DNA from 3 places in the Enterobacter chinensis genome. Region 2 is predicted to be linked to each of the others. Evidence: predicted binding sites of a transcription regulator. Region 2 holds the regulator's gene; each other region holds the start of a gene.

Region 1 (6,491 bases), on a different contig from region 2:
GAAGTCCTGACCTTTTACGAAGTAGAAAATGTATTCGCAAATGTTCTGGCAACGGTCACCGATACGCTCGATAGAGCGCGCGCAGAACAGGGCCGTCAATACGCTTGGGATCGTACGTGAGTCTTCCATCATGTAGGTCATCAGCTGGCGCACGATTCCTTCATACTCCTGGTCGACTTTCTTGTCTTCACGGTAGATACGCACCGCTTCGTCAAGATCCATACGCGCAAAGGCATCCAGCACGTCGTGCAGCATTTGCACGGTGTGACGACCCAGCGACTCGAGGCTCACCAGCAGCGGCTGATGCTGCTGAGAGAACTTCTCCAGCGCAGTGCGGCAGATTTTATCCGCAACGTCACCAATACGTTCCAGCTCGGCGATGGTTTTGATGATCGCCATCACCAGACGCAGGTCGCTCGCCGTCGGCTGACGTTTCGCGATAATGCGTACGCAGGCTTCATCGATAGCGACTTCCATCATGTTGACGTTTTTGTCGCCTTCAATAACGCGCTTCGCCAGCTCGCTGTCCTGGTTGTGCATCGCCGTGATCGCATCAGAAAGCTGCTGCTCAACCATGCCACCCATGGTCATCACCTGCGTGCGAATACTTTCCAGCTCTGCGTTGAACTGGCCTGAAATGTGTTTATTAAGATTGAGGTTGTCCATGGTTTCTCCACATGCACTAAGGCAAATCAACCGTAGCGGCCAGTAATATAATCTTCGGTTTGTTTCTTGGCGGGCTTAGTGAACAGATCGTCCGTGTTACTGAACTCAATCAACTCACCCAGGTACATAAACGCCGTGTGATCGGAACAACGCGCAGCCTGCTGCATGTTATGGGTCACGATAACCACGGTATAATCCTGCTTCAGCTCGGTGATCAGTTCTTCAATACGACCGGTTGAGATCGGGTCGAGCGCTGAACACGGCTCATCCAGCAGCAACACTTCCGGGCGAATAGCAATACCGCGCGCAATGCACAGACGCTGCTGCTGACCACCGGAGAGAGAGTAACCGCTCTGGTGTAACTTATCTTTGGTTTCGTTCCATAATGCGGCCTTGGTCAAAGCCCACTGCACGCGCTCGTCCATATCAGTACGGGAGAGCTTTTCAAACAGGCGCACGCCAAATGCAATGTTGTCATAAATGGACATCGGGAACGGCGTCGGTTTCTGGAACACCATCCCCACTTTGGCACGCAGCAGGGCGATATCCTGAGCCTGGGTCAGAATATTTTCGCCGTCCAGGATGATTTCACCTTCAGCACGCTGCTCCGGATAGAGCGAATACATTTTGTTAAAGGTACGCAGCAGCGTGGATTTACCACAGCCGGACGGACCGATAAATGCCGTGACCTGGTTCTTCGCGATATCCAGGTTGATGTTCTTCAGGGCATGGAATTTGCCGTAGTAGAAGTTCAAATCACGAACCTGAATCTTACCCGGGGCAGTATCAACCATACTCATTGACTCATTTCCTCATTCGGCGCCGCGAACTGCCGCGCCGTAAAAAATTAACCGTGTTTCTGCTTCGCGAAAATGACGCGCGCCAGAATGTTCAGCAACAGTACGCAAAGGGTAATGATCAGCACCCCGGCCCAGGCCAGCTGCTGCCATTCCGCGAAGGGGCTCATCGCAAATTTAAAGATCGTCACCGGCAGGTTGGCGATCGGCTGCATCATGTCCGTGCTCCAGAACTGGTTGGAGAGAGACGTAAACAGCAGCGGCGCCGTTTCACCTGCGATACGCGCAACCGCCAGCAGGATACCGGTCATGATCCCGGAGATGGACGCCTTGAGCGTAATCGCAGAGATCATCTTCCATTTCGGCGTACCCAGCGCGTAAGCCGCTTCACGCAGGCTGTCCGGCACCAGTTTCAGCATGTTCTCGGTGGTACGAATAACAATCGGCACCTGCAGCAGCGCAAGTGCAATCACACCCGCCCAGCCGGAGAAGTGTTCCATCTGGGCCACCACCACGGTGTAAACAAACAGACCCACTACGATAGACGGGGCAGAGAGCAGAATGTCGTTGATGAAACGAATAACTTCCGCCAGCCAGGATTTACGACCGTATTCCGCCAGATAGATACCTGCCATGATGCCCAGCGGTGTACCAACGACCGTCGCCCACAGGATCAGCAACCCGCTGCCCGCCAGGGCATTCGCCAGGCCACCACCCGCCGTGTTCGGCGGAGGCGTCATTTCGGTGAACAACGCCAGCGACATACCGTCGATACCGCGCACGACGGTTGAGAACAGGATCCAGACCAGCCAGAACAGACCGAACGCCATCGTCGCCATAGAGAGCGTCAGCGCAATGCGGTTTTTCATGCGGCGTCTGGCCTGCATTTTGCGGCGGGATTCCGCCAGCTCAGCGGTGTTTTGCATTTCGAGAGTTGCCATTAGCGTGCCCCCTCATTTTTAGCGAGGCGCATAATCATCAGCTTGGAAATCGCCAGAACAATGAAGGTGATAACGAACAGAATCAGCCCCAGTTCCATCAGTGCCGCGACGTGCAGTCCCGATTCCGCTTCCGCAAATTCATTCGCCAGCGCAGAGGTAATACTGTTACCCGGCATGTAGAGCGATGCGCTGTCGAGCTGATAGGTGTTACCGATAATAAAGGTCACCGCCATGGTTTCACCCAGCGCACGACCTAATCCCAGCATCACGCCCCCAATCACCCCATTTTTGGTGAACGGAAGGACAATGCGCCAGATAACTTCCCAGGTGGTGCAGCCGATGCCGTAGGCCGACTCTTTCATCATCACCGGTGTTTGTTCGAAGACATCGCGCATGACCGCCGCAATGTACGGAATAATCATGATGGCGAGGATCACACCTGCCGCCAGAATACCGATACCGAAAGCCGGGCCAGAGAACAGGGCACCCACAAACGGAATGGCGGAGAGAACATTACCTACAGGCTCCTGGAAGTACGTTGCGAACAGCGGCGCAAAGATAAACAGGCCCCACATGCCGTATACGATACTCGGAATAGCCGCCAGCAGCTCGATGGCGATCCCCAGCGGACGACGCAGCCAGCCCGGCGCCAGCTCCGTCAGGAACAGGGCAATACCAAAGCTTACCGGAACCGCAATCAGCAGGGCGATGAACGATGTCATCAGCGTGCCGTAAATCGGCACCAGCGCACCGTAGATATCGTTCGGTGCATCCCACTCTTTGGTCCACAGGAAGGAGAAACCGAATTTCTGGATGCTCGGCCAGGAGGAGAAAATCAGAGACACGATAATGCCGCCCAGCAGCAATAGCACAATCAGCGCAGCCAGTTTTACCAGCGCGCTGAAAATCATGTCACCTTTTTTACCCGGAGGGTTAAATGCAGGCTTGGTTGCAGCCATAAATTACTCTTCTGTTAAACGCGTTTACGAAATCGCCGGGTGGCGCTTACGCTTACCCGGCCTACAGTCGGAACCGTAGGGCGGGTAAGCGTAAGCGCCACCCGCCATTTTCGTCAGAATGCTAAATTAATACAATGCTTTACCGCTGCTGTCTTTCACGTTGGTTTTCCATGCAGCACGAATCTGCTCAACCACGTTGTCCGGCAGGGTGGCGTAATCCAGGGCGTTAGCCTGTTTGCCGCCGTTTTTGTACGCCCAGTCGAAGAACTTCAGCACTTCAGCGCCCTGCTCAGGTTTCTTCTGCTCTTTGTGAACCAGGATGAAGGTGGTAGAGGTGATTGGCCATGCACCTTCGCCCTTCTGGTTAGTCAGATCCTGCGCGAACGATTTGCTCCAGTCAGCGCCTTTCGCGGCGTTAGCAAAGTTTTCTTCGGTCGGGCTAACCGGTTTGCCATCGGCTGAAACCAGTTTGGTGTAGGACAGGTTGTTCTGCTTAGCGTACGCATACTCTACGTAGCCAATTGAGCCTGGCAGACGCTGTACGAACGCAGCGATACCGTCGTTACCTTTACCGCCCAGACCGGTTGGCCAGTTAACGGTAGAGCCGGAGCCGACTTTAGATTTCCACTCTTCGTTCACTTTCGCCAGGTAGCTGGTGAACACGAAAGAGGTACCGGAACCATCCGCGCGGCGAACCACGGCGATGTTCTGAGAAGGCAGCTTCAGGCCTGGGTTGAGTTTAGCGATCGCTTCGTCATCCCATTTTTTGATTTTGCCCAGGTAGATATCACCCAGCGTTTTGCCGTCCAGCACCAGCTCACCCGACTTAACGCCCGGCAGGTTGATAGCCAGAACCACACCACCGATTACGGTAGGGAACTGGAACAGGCCTTCCTGAGCCAGTTTGTCATCAGACAGCGGAGCGTCTGATGCGCCGAAATCAACAGTGTTCGCGGTAATTTGTTTAACGCCACCGGAGGAGCCGATACCCTGATAGTTAACCTTGTTACCGGTTTCTTTCTGGTAGGTATCCGCCCATTTGGCATACACCGGCGCAGGGAAGGTTGCACCAGCGCCAGTCAGGCTTGCTTCTGCAAATACAGAGAACGCGCTCAGAGATAAGGTCGCGGCGACAACAGTTGCGACAGTGGTACGCATAACTTTCATAATGTCTCCTGCAAGATTTTCGTAAATCGTTGTTTAGTGGCTACGATGAGCAAAATAGGACAAACAGGTGACAGATAAATGTACGAATTATGACAGTTTTATGACAACGAAAATTTCACTTAAAAAACAGCAAAACAATGCTTATTTTTCATCGTGTTAGCCACTTTTATGACAAGACGTTTTCAGAAATATTTTCTTTATGTGACACTGAAAAAAGTAGCTGAAGATGACAAATTGTCATTATTAAAAACGAGAAAGGATTGATTAAAAACAAACCGGGCGGGATAAAAAAGCTCCACCCGAAGGCGGAGCCTGAAGGGATTATTCTACGGTAACCGATTTCGCCAGGTTACGCGGCTGATCAACGTCGGTGCCTTTGATCAGCGCAACGTGATAGGCCAGCAACTGCAGCGGAACGGTGTAGAAGATTGGTGCAATCACCTCTTCCACATGCGGCATCTCGATGATGTGCATGTTGTCGTTGCTGACAAAACCGGCATCTTTGTCGGCGAAGACGTACAGGACGCCACCGCGGGCGCGTACTTCTTCGATATTAGATTTCAGTTTTTCCAGCAGTTCGTTGTTAGGAGCCACAACGATGACCGGCATATCCGCGTCAATCAGCGCCAGCGGGCCGTGTTTCAGCTCGCCTGCCGCATAGGCTTCAGCGTGAATGTAGGAAATCTCTTTCAGCTTCAGCGCGCCTTCCAGCGCAATCGGATACTGATCGCCACGACCCAGGAACAGGGCGTGATGCTTGTCAGAGAAATCTTCCGCCAGCGCTTCAATGCGTTTGTCCTGAGACAGCATCTGCTCAATACGGCTCGGCAGCGCCTGCAGACCATGAACGATGTCATGCTCAACGGAAGCATCTTCGCCTTTCAGACGCGCCAGCTTCGCCACCAGCATCAGCAGAACGGTAAGCTGAGTGGTAAACGCTTTGGTGGAGGCCACGCCGATTTCGGTGCCCGCTTTGGTCATCAGCGCCAGATCGGACTCACGCACCAGCGATGAACCCGGGACGTTACAGATGGCCAGAGAGCCCAGGTAACCCAGCTCTTTAGACAGACGCAGCGCTGCCAGGGTATCCGCCGTTTCGCCGGACTGGGAAAGGGTGATCATCAGGCTGTTACGACGCACCGCAGATTTGCGATAGCGGAATTCAGACGCAATTTCCACATCACACGGCACGCCCGCCAGGGATTCAAACCAGTAGCGAGAGACCATACCGGAGTTGTAGGAGGTGCCGCAGGCCACGATCTGAATATGCTCAACCTTGCCGAGCAGTTCGTTCGCGTTTGCGCCCAGCTCGCTCAGGTCCACTTCACCATGGCTGATGCGCCCGGTAAGGGTGTTTTTGATGGCGTTTGGCTGCTCGTAAATCTCTTTCTGCATGTAGTGACGGTAAGCGCCTTTGTCGCCCGCGTCGTACTGCAGGTTTGATTCGATCTCCTGACGCTTCACCTGCTCGCCTTTGGTATCGAATACGGTCACGCTGCGACGAGTCACTTCAGCGATATCACCCTCTTCGAGGAAGATAAAGCGACGGGTAACCGGCAGGAGAGCCAACTGGTCAGAGGCGATAAAGTTTTCACCCATGCCCAGACCGATAACCATCGGGCTACCGGAACGTGCTGCCAGCAGCGTAGACGGATCGCGGGAATCCATGATCACCGTACCGTACGCACCGCGCAACTGAGGGATAGTACGCAGCACTGCATCACGCAGTGTACCGCCCTGCTCCAGCTCCCAGTGCACCAGGTGAGCAATCACTTCGGTGTCAGTTTCAGAGACGAAGGTGTAGCCGCGCGCTTTCAGTTCTTCGCGCAGCGGTTCGTGGTTTTCGATAATGCCGTTATGTACCACCACGATGTGTTCAGACACATGCGGGTGCGCGTTGCCTTCAGACGGTTCGCCGTGCGTCGCCCAGCGGGTGTGCGCAATACCGGTACCACCGTGCA
Region 2 (6,491 bases):
GACAGCGGCAGACGCTGTGTCCATGCAGGCAGTATTCCTGCGAATGCTGATGCTTTAATGCCGTCAAGGATACCAAAAATCAGGCTGATAAACATGGCTGGCGCAATAATTCGTGAGGCATTGTTCCACCACGGGCGAGTGAAGCTCAGTACCACCAGCACGATACACGGCGGATAAATCGCCGTCAGCACCGGAATAGAGACCTGAATCAGGTGGCTCAAACCGAGGTTGGATACCGCCATGGAGAAGATACCGAGGATAAACACCAGCGTGCGGTAAGAGAGCGGCAGATACTGCGCAAAGAACTCTGCACAAGCGCAGGTCAGGCCCACTGCGGTCACCAGACATGCCAGGAAAATGAGCGCCGCCAACAGCATACTGCCCGCACCACCGAAGGTGTGCTGAACGTAGGCGTGCAGGATAGCCGCACCATTCGCGTTCTGATCAACCAGCATGGCGCTATCGGAGCCCAGGCGGAACAGCGCCAGATACAGCAGCGTCAGGCCCACACCGGCCATCAGGCCAGCCCAGATGGTATAGCGGGTCAGCAGGCGCGCTTCAGTCACACCGCGGGAACGCGCGGCGTTAACGATAACGATACCAAACACCATGGCGCCCAGCGTATCCATCGTCAGATAGCCGTTCACAAAGCCGTTAGAGAACGCGGCGTTTTTATAGGCGTCCATCGCGTCGCTGATCGGGCCTGCAGGCCAGACAATGGCCGCTACCGCCAGAACAATCAGCGCCACAATTTTCAGCGGAGCCAGGAAGTTGCCCACGGTATCCAGCAGTTTGCCCGGATAGAGGGAAACCAGAATCACAATCGCGAAGTAAATCAGGCTGTAGATAAACAGCGGCATTGCGCCGTCACCGGTCAGGGGAGCAATACCCACTTCGAAGGAAACGGTCGCCGTACGCGGGGTCGCAAACAGCGGGCCAACGGCCAGATAGCAGACGGTTGCCAGCAGAACGCCAGCCACTTTGCCAATCGGGGTGCTGAGGCTATCCACGCCGCCGCCGACTTTCGCCAACGCGACGACGGTCAGTACCGGTAGACCCACGGCAGTAATCAGGAAACCAAACGCGGCGGTCCAGACGTGTTCACCTGCCTGTAAGCCAACCATTGGAGGGAAAATGATGTTGCCTGCGCCAACGAACAGCGCAAATGTCATAAAGCCCAGCGCGATGATGTCACGCGATTTTAAGTGATGGGTCATAAAACCTTACTGCCTGTGGATGTGGTGTTGAAAACATTGAGATTTCCGATTCCCCTGACGGGACGATACAGCCGAAAATTTGCTCAATTTCAGCGGGAAATGCTCCCGTCCTGGCGTGGAGAAGAATAGTTTTTCGATTTACCACGCAAATACAGTCGGTCTGACAGTATCTGGGGCGCAATTTAAACGCTTATAACGTTTAAAGGCAAGGTGGGATCGTAAAACCAGAACAATATGCCAGCATGAAAATACACGCCAGCACAATACGCTATTTATAAGAAAAACCCATGGCTAATCATGCGAACAAAAAACAGTCAGCCGTATAAAATTCATCCGCGTTTCGCTTGACTGCAAAGCAAACGGGCCAGCAGACGCTGACCCGTGGAAAGGTAAAATGACACACCTGCTGTCAGGCGATCTTTTTGGCAATTAATCGTTCCGGGATCACGAAGCTGAAGCGGGTTCCTTTACCCAGCGTACTCTGGATATCGAGACGGCTTTCATGGTGATTCACCGCGTGTTTAACAATCGCCAGCCCCAGGCCGCTTCCTCCTGTCTGTCGCGATCGTGCTTTATCCACACGGTAGAAACGCTCGGTGAGGCGCGGAATATGCTCCGGGGCGATCCCCGGCCCGTTGTCCTCCACGCTAAACTCGGCTCCCGTTGGGGTATGGTGCCAGCGCACCACGATGTCCGTCCCTTCCGGCGTATGGTTCACCGCGTTATACACCAGGTTGGAGATGGCGCTGCGCAGTTCATCTTCACTACCCAGCACCTTCAGCGTGCTGTCGACCTCAAAGGTCAGGTGATGCTTTTTGTGGCTTAACGTCTGCGCTTCACGCTCCACCACCCGCAGCATCATCGGCACATCGATGGTGTCATTCAGCGCAAGCGTTGGTGCCGCTTCAATCTTCGAGAGCGTCAGCAGCTGCTTCACCAGCCCTTCCATCCGGTGCGTTTGCTCGCGCATGGTGTGCAGCGCTTTTTCACGCGGCGCACCTTCAAGCGTTTGCTCCTGCATCATCTCCAGGTAACCCTGAAGCACGGTCAACGGCGTACGTAATTCGTGGCTGACGTTCGCGAAGAAGTTGCGACGCGCCCCTTCCAGCTGGTGCATCTGGGTGACATCGCGCGCCACCATCAGCCACTGCTTATCGCTGTAGGGCATCACGCGGATTTCCAGATGGCGACCATTGTTGATCTTCAGATTGTGCGGACGGGTAAAATCACGCTTTTTCAGATACAGCGTGAACTCGGGATAACGCAGAAGGTTGAGGATATTCTGGCCATTATCGTCCGGCCAGCGCAGGCCCAGCAGCTGTTGCGCAAGGCCGTTACACCAGAAGATGGTCCCTTCTTCGGTGGTGAGAATGACGGCATCCGGCAGCGATTCCGCGCCGCTGCGAAAACGCTTAATCAGGCTTCCCAGCTCACGGCGGCGCTTTTTATTACGCATCTGCATCTGATGCAGACCGTACAGCAGCGGCTCCCAGCTGCCGCTTCCCGGCGGCGGCGTCATGCTTCGGTCAACCCACAGCCACCAGGAGAGGCGCAGCAGGTTCCAGAAATGCCAGATCAGCAGCCCGGTGACCGACGCCAGCAGAAACCACGGCAGGTATCCAAGAAAGGCCCCCAGAATGAAGGCCGGAATACAACATAAGATCAGTTCAAAGACGAGCCTTTTCCATGACAGACGTTCCAGCACGCGTCACACTCCTGTCATTATTCAGAAACGGGTAGAAAAACGATAACCCGTGCCGCGGACCGTCTGCACCATGCGATCGTGGCCGCTCAGTTCCAGCGCTTTTCGCAGGCGGCGGATATGGACGTCAACCGTCCGGTCTTCGACATACACGTTAGTTCCCCAGACGTTATTCAGCAACTGCTCGCGGCTGTAAACGCGCTCCGGGTGGGTCATAAAGAAGTGCAGGAGTTTAAATTCGGTAGGCCCCATGTCGAGGGGATTTTCACCGGTCATCACGCGGTGTGAGGTGGGGTCAAGGCTGAGTCCCTGCATCTCTATCACCTCTTCCACCGCCATCGGCGAAATACGGCGCATCACGGCTTTAATGCGGGCCACCAGCTCTTTCGGTGAAAAAGGTTTGGTAATGTAATCATCCGCGCCGGTCTCCAGACCGCGGACGCGATCCTCTTCCTCTCCGCGCGCCGTGAGCATCACCACCGGTATGTCGCGGGTCAGCGCTTCACGCTTCAGGTGTTTGATAAACTGCAGTCCGGAACCGCCAGGCAACATCCAGTCCAGCAGAATCAGATCGGGCCAGGGTTCATTTAGCTGGTTCACTGCGCTGTCATAATCTTCCGCTTCAACCGGCTGGAAGCCATTTTGCTCGAGCACGAAGCACACCATTTCACGAATTGGAGCTTCATCTTCTACGACCAGAATACGTCTCGCCATACTTTGCCCTGTCTTATCTTATTTAAGTTACAAGTTTGTAATTCGGCGCCATTATGCGTCAGATTTATGACAGATTTATGAAAAACAGTACCACGTTCGCGGGCAAACTGTTGTTTTATTACAGCGGTTATTTTCCCGTCGCTGAAGGTTTATAATCCTGCTTTCTCTTTTTTGCCACGGATCAGCTATGCGCATACTTCACACCTCGGACTGGCATCTGGGTCAAAATTTTTACAGCAAAAGCCGTGCGGCTGAACATGAAGCGTTCCTGAGCTGGCTGCTGGAAACGGCCCAGACGCACGAGGTGGACGCGATTATTGTGGCGGGTGACATTTTTGATACCGGCTCTCCCCCCAGCTATGCGCGTGAACTGTATAACCGCTTCGTGGTGAATTTGCAGCAAACCGGCTGCCATCTGGTGATTGTCGCCGGCAACCATGATTCCGTCGCGACGCTCAATGAATCCCGCGACATCCTGGCATTTCTCAATACCACCGTGGTCGCCAGCGCCGGGCACGCCCCGCAGATCCTGAAAAAACGCGACGGTACGCCGGGGGCCGTGCTGTGTCCCATACCGTTTTTACGTCCGCGGGACATCGTGCAAAGCCAGGCGGGGCTGTCGGGTGCAGAAAAGCAGCAACATCTGTTACAGGCCATCACCGACTATTATCACCAGCAGTACGCCGAAGCTTGTGCTCTGCGCGGCGACCAGCCGATTCCGGTGATTGCGACCGGGCACCTCACCACCGTCGGAGCCAGTAAAAGTGACGCCGTCCGCGACATCTATATCGGCACGCTGGACGCCTTTCCGGCGCAAAACTTCCCGCCTGCAGACTATATTGCACTCGGGCATATCCACCGCGCGCAGGTTATCGGCGGCTGTGAGCACATCCGCTACTGCGGATCGCCGCTTTCGCTCAGCTTCGATGAAACGGGCAAAGCCAAATCCGTGCATCTGGTGAGCTTCACCGAGGGCAAACTCAGCGCCGTGGAGACGCTGGAGGTGCCGGTCACCCAGCCGTTGGCGGTGCTAAAAGGCGATCTCGACGCCATTACCGCCCAGCTTGAGCAGTGGCGCGGCGCGGCGCTTAATCCTCCCGTCTGGCTGGATATCGAAATTACCACCGATGAATACCTGCATGATATGCAGCGAAAAATCCAGGCGCTGACCGAAGACTTGCCGGTTGAAGTGTTACTGGTACGCCGCAGCCGCGAGCAGCGCGAGAAAATTCTGCTCAGCGCCCAGCGCGAAACCCTCAGCGAGCTGAGGGTAGAAGAAGTGTTTGAACGCAGGCTCTCGCAGGAGGAGATAGACGACGCGAAGCGCATAAGGCTTAGCGAGCTGTTCACTCATACCCTGCATGCGCTCAATGATGAGGATGAAAACGCATGAAAATTTTGAGCCTGCGCCTGAAAAATCTTAACTCCCTCAAGGGCGAGTGGAAAATTGACTTTACCGCTGAGCCCTTTGCCAGCAACGGGCTGTTTGCCATTACCGGCGCGACGGGAGCAGGCAAAACCACCCTGCTCGACGCCATCTGTCTGGCGCTTTATCACGAAACCCCACGCCTGCAGAAGGTTTCTCAGGCGCAAAACGACCTGATGACGCGCGACACCGCTGAGTGTCTGGCCGAAGTGGAGTTTGAAGTGAAAGGAACTGCCTATCGCGCCTTCTGGAGCCAGAACCGCGCGCGTAATCAGCCTGACGGGAACCTGCAGGCACCGCGCGTGGAGCTGGCGCGCTGCGAAGATGGCAAAATTCTGGCCGATAAAGTGACGGATAAACTGGAGCAAACCGCCGCGCTCACCGGGCTGGACTATGGCCGTTTTACCCGCTCCATGCTGCTCTCTCAGGGACAATTTGCCGCCTTCCTCAATGCCAAACCGAGCGATCGTGCAGAACTGCTGGAAGAGCTGACCGGCACCGAGATCTACGGCCAGATTTCCGCCATGGTATTTGAGAAACACAAGGCCGCCCGCAGCGTGCTTGAAAAGTGCGAGGCGCAGGCTGCGGGCGTCGTGCTGTTGAGCGAAGAGCAACAGCAGCAGTTACAGCAAAGTTTGCAGGCACTTACTGACGAAGAGAAAACCCTGCTGGAACAGCAGCAAAGCCAACAGAAAGATTTTCAGTGGCTTACGCGCCATGATGAGCTTGTGCGCGAGCAACAGCGCGTCACCACGATGCAACAGCAGGCGCAACAGGCGCTGACGGACGCAGCACCTGAACTGGCAAAACTTCAGCTTGCTCAGCCCGCCGCCCAGCTTCGGCCGCTTTGGGAGCATCAGCAGGAGCAAACCGCGCGCCTGACGCAGACACAGCAGCGAATTATCGAAGTAAATACTCGCTTACAAGCTAAAACCGCGCTGCGCGCGCGGATCCGCAACACCGCCCTGCGTAACCACGAGCAGCTTCAGACCGAACTGACCGCGCTGGCGCAGTGGCTGGCGGAGCACGAGCGTTATCGTCTGTTGGGTCAGGAGATTGCCGGCTGGCGCGCGCAGTTCTCACAGCTAAACCGCGATAAAACGCAGTTAGCCTCGCTTTCTGCGAGGATGAGTGAATTACGTAACAAGCTGGCTGAGATGCCGGAAAATGCGCTGGCGCTGACGGCGGATGAGGTCAGCGTCGCCATGGAGCAGCAGTCCCGGTCACGCACGCTGCGCCAGCGGCTAACGTCGCTGCATGCCCGCTATCAGCCGTTGCAAAAGCGCCTGCGCCAGAGCGGTGAAAGTGTTCAGAAGGCCCAGGCCGATCAAAATAAACTCAACGAAACGCTGACGCTGCGCCGCCAGCAGTACAAAGAGAAACACCAGCACTATCTGGACCTGAAGACCCTCTGCGAACGTGAAGCGACGAT
Region 3 (6,491 bases), on a different contig from region 2:
GCACGGCTTCAAAATCGCCGTCATAGAAAACGAGTTCGGCGAAGTCTCCGTTGACGACCAGCTGATTGGCGATCGCGCCACGCAGATCAAAACCCTGACCAACGGCTGCATCTGCTGTACCCGCTCTAACGAGCTCGAAGACGCCCTGCTGGACCTGCTCGACAGCCGCGATCGCGGTGACATTGATTTCGACCGTCTGGTAATCGAGTGCACCGGCATGGCTGACCCCGGCCCGATTATTCAGACCTTTTTCTCGCACGATATTCTTTGCCAGCGCTACCTGCTGGACGGCGTCATTGCCCTCGTCGATGCGGTCCACGCCGACGAGCAGATGAACCAGTTCACTATCGCCCAGTCTCAGGTGGGCTACGCCGACCGCATCCTGCTGACCAAAACCGACGTGGCAGGTGACAGCGAAAAGCTGCGCGAGCGTCTGACCCGCATTAACTCCCGCGCGCCGATTTACACGGTGACCCACGGCGATATAGACCTGTCTCAGCTGTTCAACACCAACGGCTTTATGCTGGAAGAGAACGTCACCGCGAAGCCGCGCTTCCACTTTATGGGGGATAAGCAAAACGACGTGGCGTCGATTGTGGTGGAGCTGGACTACCCGGTGGACATCAGCGACGTGTCCCGCGTCATGGAGAACCTGCTGCTGTCGTTTGCCGACAAGCTGCTGCGCTACAAGGGGATGCTGTGGATTGGCGGCGAGCCGAACCGCCTGCTGTTCCAGGGCGTGCAGCGCCTGTACAGCGCCGACTGGGACAGACCGTGGGGCGATGAACCGCCGCACAGCGTGATGGTGTTCATTGGCATACAGCTGCCGGAAGAGGAGATTCGGGCGGCGTTTGCAGGTCTGAAGAAATAACCGCTATGCATTTCCTCTGCCCAGTAATTTATTAACCTGAAGCGATGAGTTTTGTATCAGGAAAATGAATAAATTACAGCGATGTCCTGGTCCGGCTGTAAATCGCCGAGGCGTTTCCGTAAGGCCGGGGCGAGGCGCAGGGATGCGCCGAGAGGGCGTGGCCTGCAGGGATGCAGGCTCATGCCCGACCCGATAGCCTGAAGGAATAAGCTGAGGGAACCGCGAAGCGGCGATTTACCGCCGGGAGCCCGGGTCACCAGGGTGGTGGCGATTGAGCCACCCTGGCACGTTCACCGGTCATGTCGTTACAGAGTAGCAAGGAACATAAAGTGAACGGAATGACCACCACAGCCGTATGTTCCCCCTCACCCCAGCCCTCTCCCTCAAGGGAGAGGGAGCCGTCTGTGCAGGCATTATTTCGTGGGGATACTTATTTCACCGCCTCCGGCAGCGTCACAATCCACAGCTCGCTGTCCGACTCCGGCTTCTTCAGCGGCTTCACGCTGAGCGTGGTTTCAACCGGCTTATCATCCAGCGTCAGCGTGCCTTCCGCGTTCACCCGATAATCCTTGAGCTTCTTGCCCTCGACCGGATGTTGCATCGCCACCTTCACGCCAAAGTCGTTATCGTTCGCCACCGCAAGCCGTTTGCTGTCGATCAGCGCCAGCCCTTCGGCCTTTTCCTGCTGCCAGCCAAGGGCACGCAAATCGACGACCTGGGTTTTAGCCGCAAGGGTAATGCCGCGCTGCGCCAGGATTTTCTCATCATCAAACTCCGGGTACTCGCCCGGCTTGTCGAAGGCGGTCAGGTCGCTCGCCTTGCTGAGATCCACCTTATAGATAAGGTTGCGCATCCCGTCGTTTTTATCGCTGCCCTGCTCAATCAGCAGGATGTGCTGGTCATCGAGCGCCACAATGTCGCCGATTTTGGCGTCGCTGTTTTTGCTGTAGGCCGCGCTGTCGATTGGGTAACCGTACATCGCAGTTTTCCCGGTCGCCGGGTCAAAGCTCACCAGGCGCGTAAACAGCGCCTGTTTTTTGCTCTTACCGTCGATATCCAGCGTACTTTGTACGGCGGCGATAATACGCCCGTCCGGCATCCGGGTCAGGCCTTCAAAACCCCGGTTCGCCTGGCGCCATTTGATGATGTTTGGCAGACCGCCCGCGATAGATTTCTCCCCTTCGGCCGCCTGCGGCCCGTGGATCGCCAGGATCTTCCCTTTGCTGTCGACGTTAATCAGGAACGGGCCATACTCATCGCACAGCCAGTATCCGCCTTTGCCGTCCGGCGTAATGCCTTCCGTGTCCAGCCCGCGGTTGTCACCCTTCAACGTCTTCAACGTATCGCTGAATGCCACTTCATTGGTGGAGCCAATCACGCCGCTTTGCAGCGGCAGACCGTTAATCTCGCCTTTATCGTCATGCAGCGGGCGGGCATCCGTTGCTTCTGCTTTGCCGTTCTCGACGCGAATGGTCATCAGCAGCGGCGCGAAATCCGGCGTGACAAAAATTTTGGCTTCTTTTTTCCCGCTTTTTGGCGCGTCCGCGTTCGGACCGCGATCGGTCACGGTGGCAAAGGTCAGGGCATCGCCCTGCTTGCCCGTAAACAGCAGGCCAGAGCCAATGCCGACAGGGAGTCCATGGGGGAACGCATCGGCAAATGCGCCGCTGTAGCTCACATGCGAGCCTTCGGGAAAGCTGACGACATAGCGTTCAGCCGTGGGCTGTGCCGCCAGGCCAGAGAAAGAGAGCGCACAACCGACGAGCACAGGAATAATTTTTCTTTTCATATTGTTAGCATCCAGTAAGTGAAGCCAACAACGTAAAGAATAAACGTGTCAGAAAAATGACATGGAATGGACAACCACTTGGGCGATCGAACGTATGTTTATCGACCAAAATGTAATAATTTATTTTTTTGTATGACACATGAAACATTTTTGGAAATTATTAGAAACCCAATTAATTCATGTCAAATCACTATCCCCACCTCGTTCAGTTTATGTTTAGTCAAAAAACCAAACCGTTCCTAAACGGCAAAAAAATTATCGGTTGACGCCTCTACAACAAAACATCATCGCAACATTTCAAAGTAAAGAAATTAACAAAATCAGTATAAAAGCGCGATAGCTATCACATTTGCAGTCATAAACATCGCTTGTTAAGGTGCGCCCAGATGAATTTAATGACGAGGCATAAAACATGAAAAAACTGAATATCCTTCTTCTTTCTGCTCTGGCTGCCGTATCGGGTTCCGCACTGGCAATGGGCGGCACCGTTGAGCAGGGTAAGAACTTTACTAACCTTAATCTGGAAATGGGGAAATCCTCATCCGGTCTGTATGTCGAAAGTAACTGGCTCAAAAACACCGAAGATGGTACCCAGACCGGCGGCGTTGGCGCAGGCTACAACCTGGAAGTGGGTCCGGTGATGCTGAATGCGGGCGCGAAGGCAATCTACCTCGGCCCGAAAAAAGGCGATAACGGTGTGGCGTTCCCGATCGGTGGCGGCGTAAACGTTGCGCTGACCGACAGCATCCACGTGTATGGTGAAGGCTATGTGGCACCTGAAGGCCTGAACAACAGCGTGAAAAACTACGTTGAAGCCAACGGCGGCGTAAGCTGGACGCCAATTACGCCAGTGACCCTGAAAGTGGGTTACCGCCACGTGAGCGTTGATGGCAAAGACGGCCGTCCTGGCCACACGCTGATTGACGGCGCATATGTAGGCGGTGGAGTCACCTTCTGATGAAACACCGCATCACCGCGCTTTGCGTTCTGAGCCTCACGCTGATGCTCACCGGCTGCGTCCAGTACAAATGGGTGAAACCGGGCGTCAGCGACGTTGAAATGAATAAAAAGCTCACGGAATGCGAAGCGCAGGCACTGATCGATCTGCCCCCGGATAACGTGGTGACCGGTTCAAGCTCGGAAAAAACGGACAAATCGAAAAAGAAAAAGGACACTTCCACGAGCTACACGGTTGAAGACGCGAATGAATATCGCCGTGATACGTTAGTCGACAGCTGCATGTTCAAAAGCGGCTGGGACAAGATCGAAGTGCAATGACCCCTTAAAAAAACCTGCCGGCTGGCAGGTTTTTTATTACCTCTTACTTGCGAACAACAACCAGCTTCTGGTTCACAAACTCTTTGATCCCCAGATCCGACAGCTCGCGTCCGTAACCGGAACGCTTCACGCCGCCGAACGGCAGCTCTGGTGCGGTATCGGTGAGCCAGTTGATGTACACCATCCCGGTCTCAATCCGCGACGCCATTTTCTTCGCGCGTTCGATATCCTGGCTGAACACCGCGCCGCCCAGGCCATAGTGGGAATCGTTCGCCAGGGCGACCGCCTCGTCGTCATTTTTCACCACGTACATCTGTGCCACCGGGCCAAAGAACTCCTCGAAATATGCCGGGTTATCGCGCGAGATATTCGTCAGGATCGTCGGCTCGAAGAAGCTCCCGTCGCGCTGAACCGGCTTGCCGCCATAGTGCAGCGTCGCACCGTTTTTCACCGCCTCGTTAACCTGTCTGGTCAGCGTTTCCAGGGCATCTTTAGACGAGAGTGGTCCCAGCGTGGTGCTTTCATCCAGCGGGTCGCCAATCTTCACCTGCTTAAATGCCTCGGTGAATTTGCTCAGAAAGGCATCTGCAATTTTCTCGTGCAGGATAAAGCGCTTCGCCGCGGTACAGACCTGCCCGGCGTTGTTGAGCCGCGCATTCACGCCAGTCTTCACGGCTTTGTCCAGGTCCGCGTCATCGAGCACCACGAAGACGTCGTTCCCGCCCAGCTCAAGAGTCGATTTCTTGATGTGCTTCGCCGCCTGCGCGGCCACCACGCTGCCAGCTTTTTCGGAACCGGTCAGCGCGGCACCTTGCACGCGATCGTCGGCGATGATGTTCGCCACCTGCTCAGACGAAATAAAGAGGTTCGTCCACGCCCCTTCCGGCGCACCCGCCTCGCGCACCAGATGCGCAAAAGCCTCGGCGCAGTGCGGCACGATGCTGGCATGTTTAGCCAGCACGGGGTTACCCGCCGCCAGGTTCGGTGCCAGAACGCGCATCAGCTGGTAATACGGGAAGTTCCACGGCTCAACGGCCATCAGCACGCCGATCGGGTGATGCTCCACCCACGCATCCCCGAGTTCAGATGGGTACTTCACCGGAGCCAGGAACTGCTTCGCGTTGTCCGCATAGTAGCGGGCGATTTGCGCGCACAGCTTCACCTCGCCGCGGCTCTGTTCGATAAGCTTCCCCATCTCCTGGCTGGCGATTTTAGCCAGCTCCTCCGTGCGCTCGTCGATCAGGTCGGCAAGCTTATGCAGCACCGGCAGGCGCTGGCTGATGTCGCCTTTCGCCCACTCTGAATGGTAGAGCGCATCGGCCGCCTTCAGCGCCGCTTCAATATCCGCGTCGGTATGTGAGGGGTATTCTTTGATGAGCTGGTTAGTGGCAGGATTTACTGTCTGATAAGCCATGTCGAATCTCCTTGTTTTACCGCTTAGGGTATTAAGGGTAGTCAACATGACTGGCTGTGGGCGTAAAGTTGGGTATATCCGGAAGGTTCTTAATGAAGCGCTGCCAGAGGGTTCGCTGACGTGGTATAAAAAACCTTCAGAAGGAGCGCCCATGACCGATACCCGACACATCCGCCAGACGTTTCACCGCGCCTCAGGCCTTGAGCGGCGCAGCACGTGGCAGAGCACGCAGGCGTACAAACGTCACTGTCATCCCCAGCTCTCCATCGGCGCGATTGTGGAAGGCCAGACCTGCTGCGTCTGTCACGACAGAGAGTACATCCTTAACCCCGGGGACCTCATCGTGATCCCGTCCTGTGCGCCGCACAGCTGCAACCCCGTCGCCGGAAAGCCGCGCAGCTACCATATGCTCTATATCGACACCGAGCTTCCTCTGGCGCTACAGGTGATTCGTAATCCTACTCTATTTGCCCATTACCTGGACGTTGTCGAGACATTGTCTCCGGCGTCCGTGGAGACGCTGCTTTCCGCCCTTCCCCGCTGCGCGGATAAAGCAGAGGCGCTTCGCTCAACCAGCCAGCAGGTTCAGCAGGCGTTTCTTGCCGACCTGGCCGCACCGCCTTCGCTTGACGAACTCGCCCGGCGATTCTCGCTGCGCAAGGAGACGCTGATCCGCACCTTCAGGCAGGACACCGGCCTGACGCCGGGCAGCTTCCTCAACATCTCCCGCGTGGAGTTCGCCAAAGCGCGGCTGCGCGCCGGGGATGATATTGCCGACGTCGGCTACCAGAGCGGGTTTGCCGACCAGAGCCATTTTCATAAGACCTTCGTCAGCTATACCGCCGCCACGCCGCGCCAGTACGCCACGGGCCGATCAATATCCGACAATAAATAGATTTTGCATCACCGTAGTCTGACCTCAGATTTTTAAAGTGAGGTTGCTATGGAACTGTTATTCCCTTCCGCTTTTCTCGCCCTGGCGCTGGCGCATTTTGCTGCCCTGTTAAGCCCGGGTCCGGATTTTTTCCTGCTGGTGGGCTACGCCGCGCGCTACCGACTGCGCGGCAGCGCCGGGCTGTGTTTCGGCATCACTGCGGGCAACGGGGTGTACATCCTGCTGGTGATTATCGGCTGGAGCG

Evidence for each region. The regulator PhoB, encoded in region 2, activates phosphate uptake and scavenging genes when phosphate is short. The targets are predictions, from matches to a motif close to CTGTCATAAAACTGNCNNAT.
Region 1: a site for PhoB is predicted at 4,618-4,637, ahead of pstS (phosphate ABC transporter substrate-binding protein PstS). Genes of this name have one in related genera too.
Region 3: a site for PhoB is predicted at 2,706-2,725, ahead of PYW49_RS16450 (esterase-like activity of phytase family protein). Genes of this name have one in related genera too.

What each region holds. Positions count from the first base shown of each region.
Region 1 is NZ_JARDVI010000007.1:28,032-34,522, reverse strand. It holds gene phoU (phosphate signaling complex protein PhoU) at 1-666, opposite strand, end outside; gene pstB (phosphate ABC transporter ATP-binding protein PstB) at 693-1,466, opposite strand; gene pstA (phosphate ABC transporter permease PstA) at 1,514-2,404, opposite strand; gene pstC (phosphate ABC transporter permease PstC) at 2,404-3,363, opposite strand; gene pstS (phosphate ABC transporter substrate-binding protein PstS) at 3,490-4,530, opposite strand; gene glmS (glutamine--fructose-6-phosphate transaminase (isomerizing)) at 4,852-6,491, opposite strand, start outside.
Region 2 is NZ_JARDVI010000002.1:777,421-783,911, forward strand. It holds gene brnQ (branched-chain amino acid transporter carrier protein BrnQ) at 1-1,217, opposite strand, end outside; gene phoR (phosphate regulon sensor histidine kinase PhoR) at 1,627-2,922, opposite strand; gene phoB (phosphate response regulator transcription factor PhoB) at 2,944-3,633, opposite strand; gene sbcD (exonuclease subunit SbcD) at 3,821-5,026, shown strand; gene sbcC (exonuclease subunit SbcC) at 5,023-6,491, shown strand, end outside.
Region 3 is NZ_JARDVI010000005.1:283,440-289,930, forward strand. It holds gene yjiA (GTPase) at 1-871, shown strand, start outside; gene PYW49_RS16450 (esterase-like activity of phytase family protein) at 1,302-2,660, opposite strand; gene PYW49_RS16455 (YfaZ family outer membrane protein) at 3,073-3,618, shown strand; gene PYW49_RS16460 (hypothetical protein) at 3,618-3,938, shown strand; gene PYW49_RS16465 (NAD-dependent succinate-semialdehyde dehydrogenase) at 3,982-5,352, opposite strand; gene PYW49_RS16470 (AraC family transcriptional regulator) at 5,504-6,247, shown strand; gene PYW49_RS16475 (LysE family translocator) at 6,296-6,491, shown strand, end outside.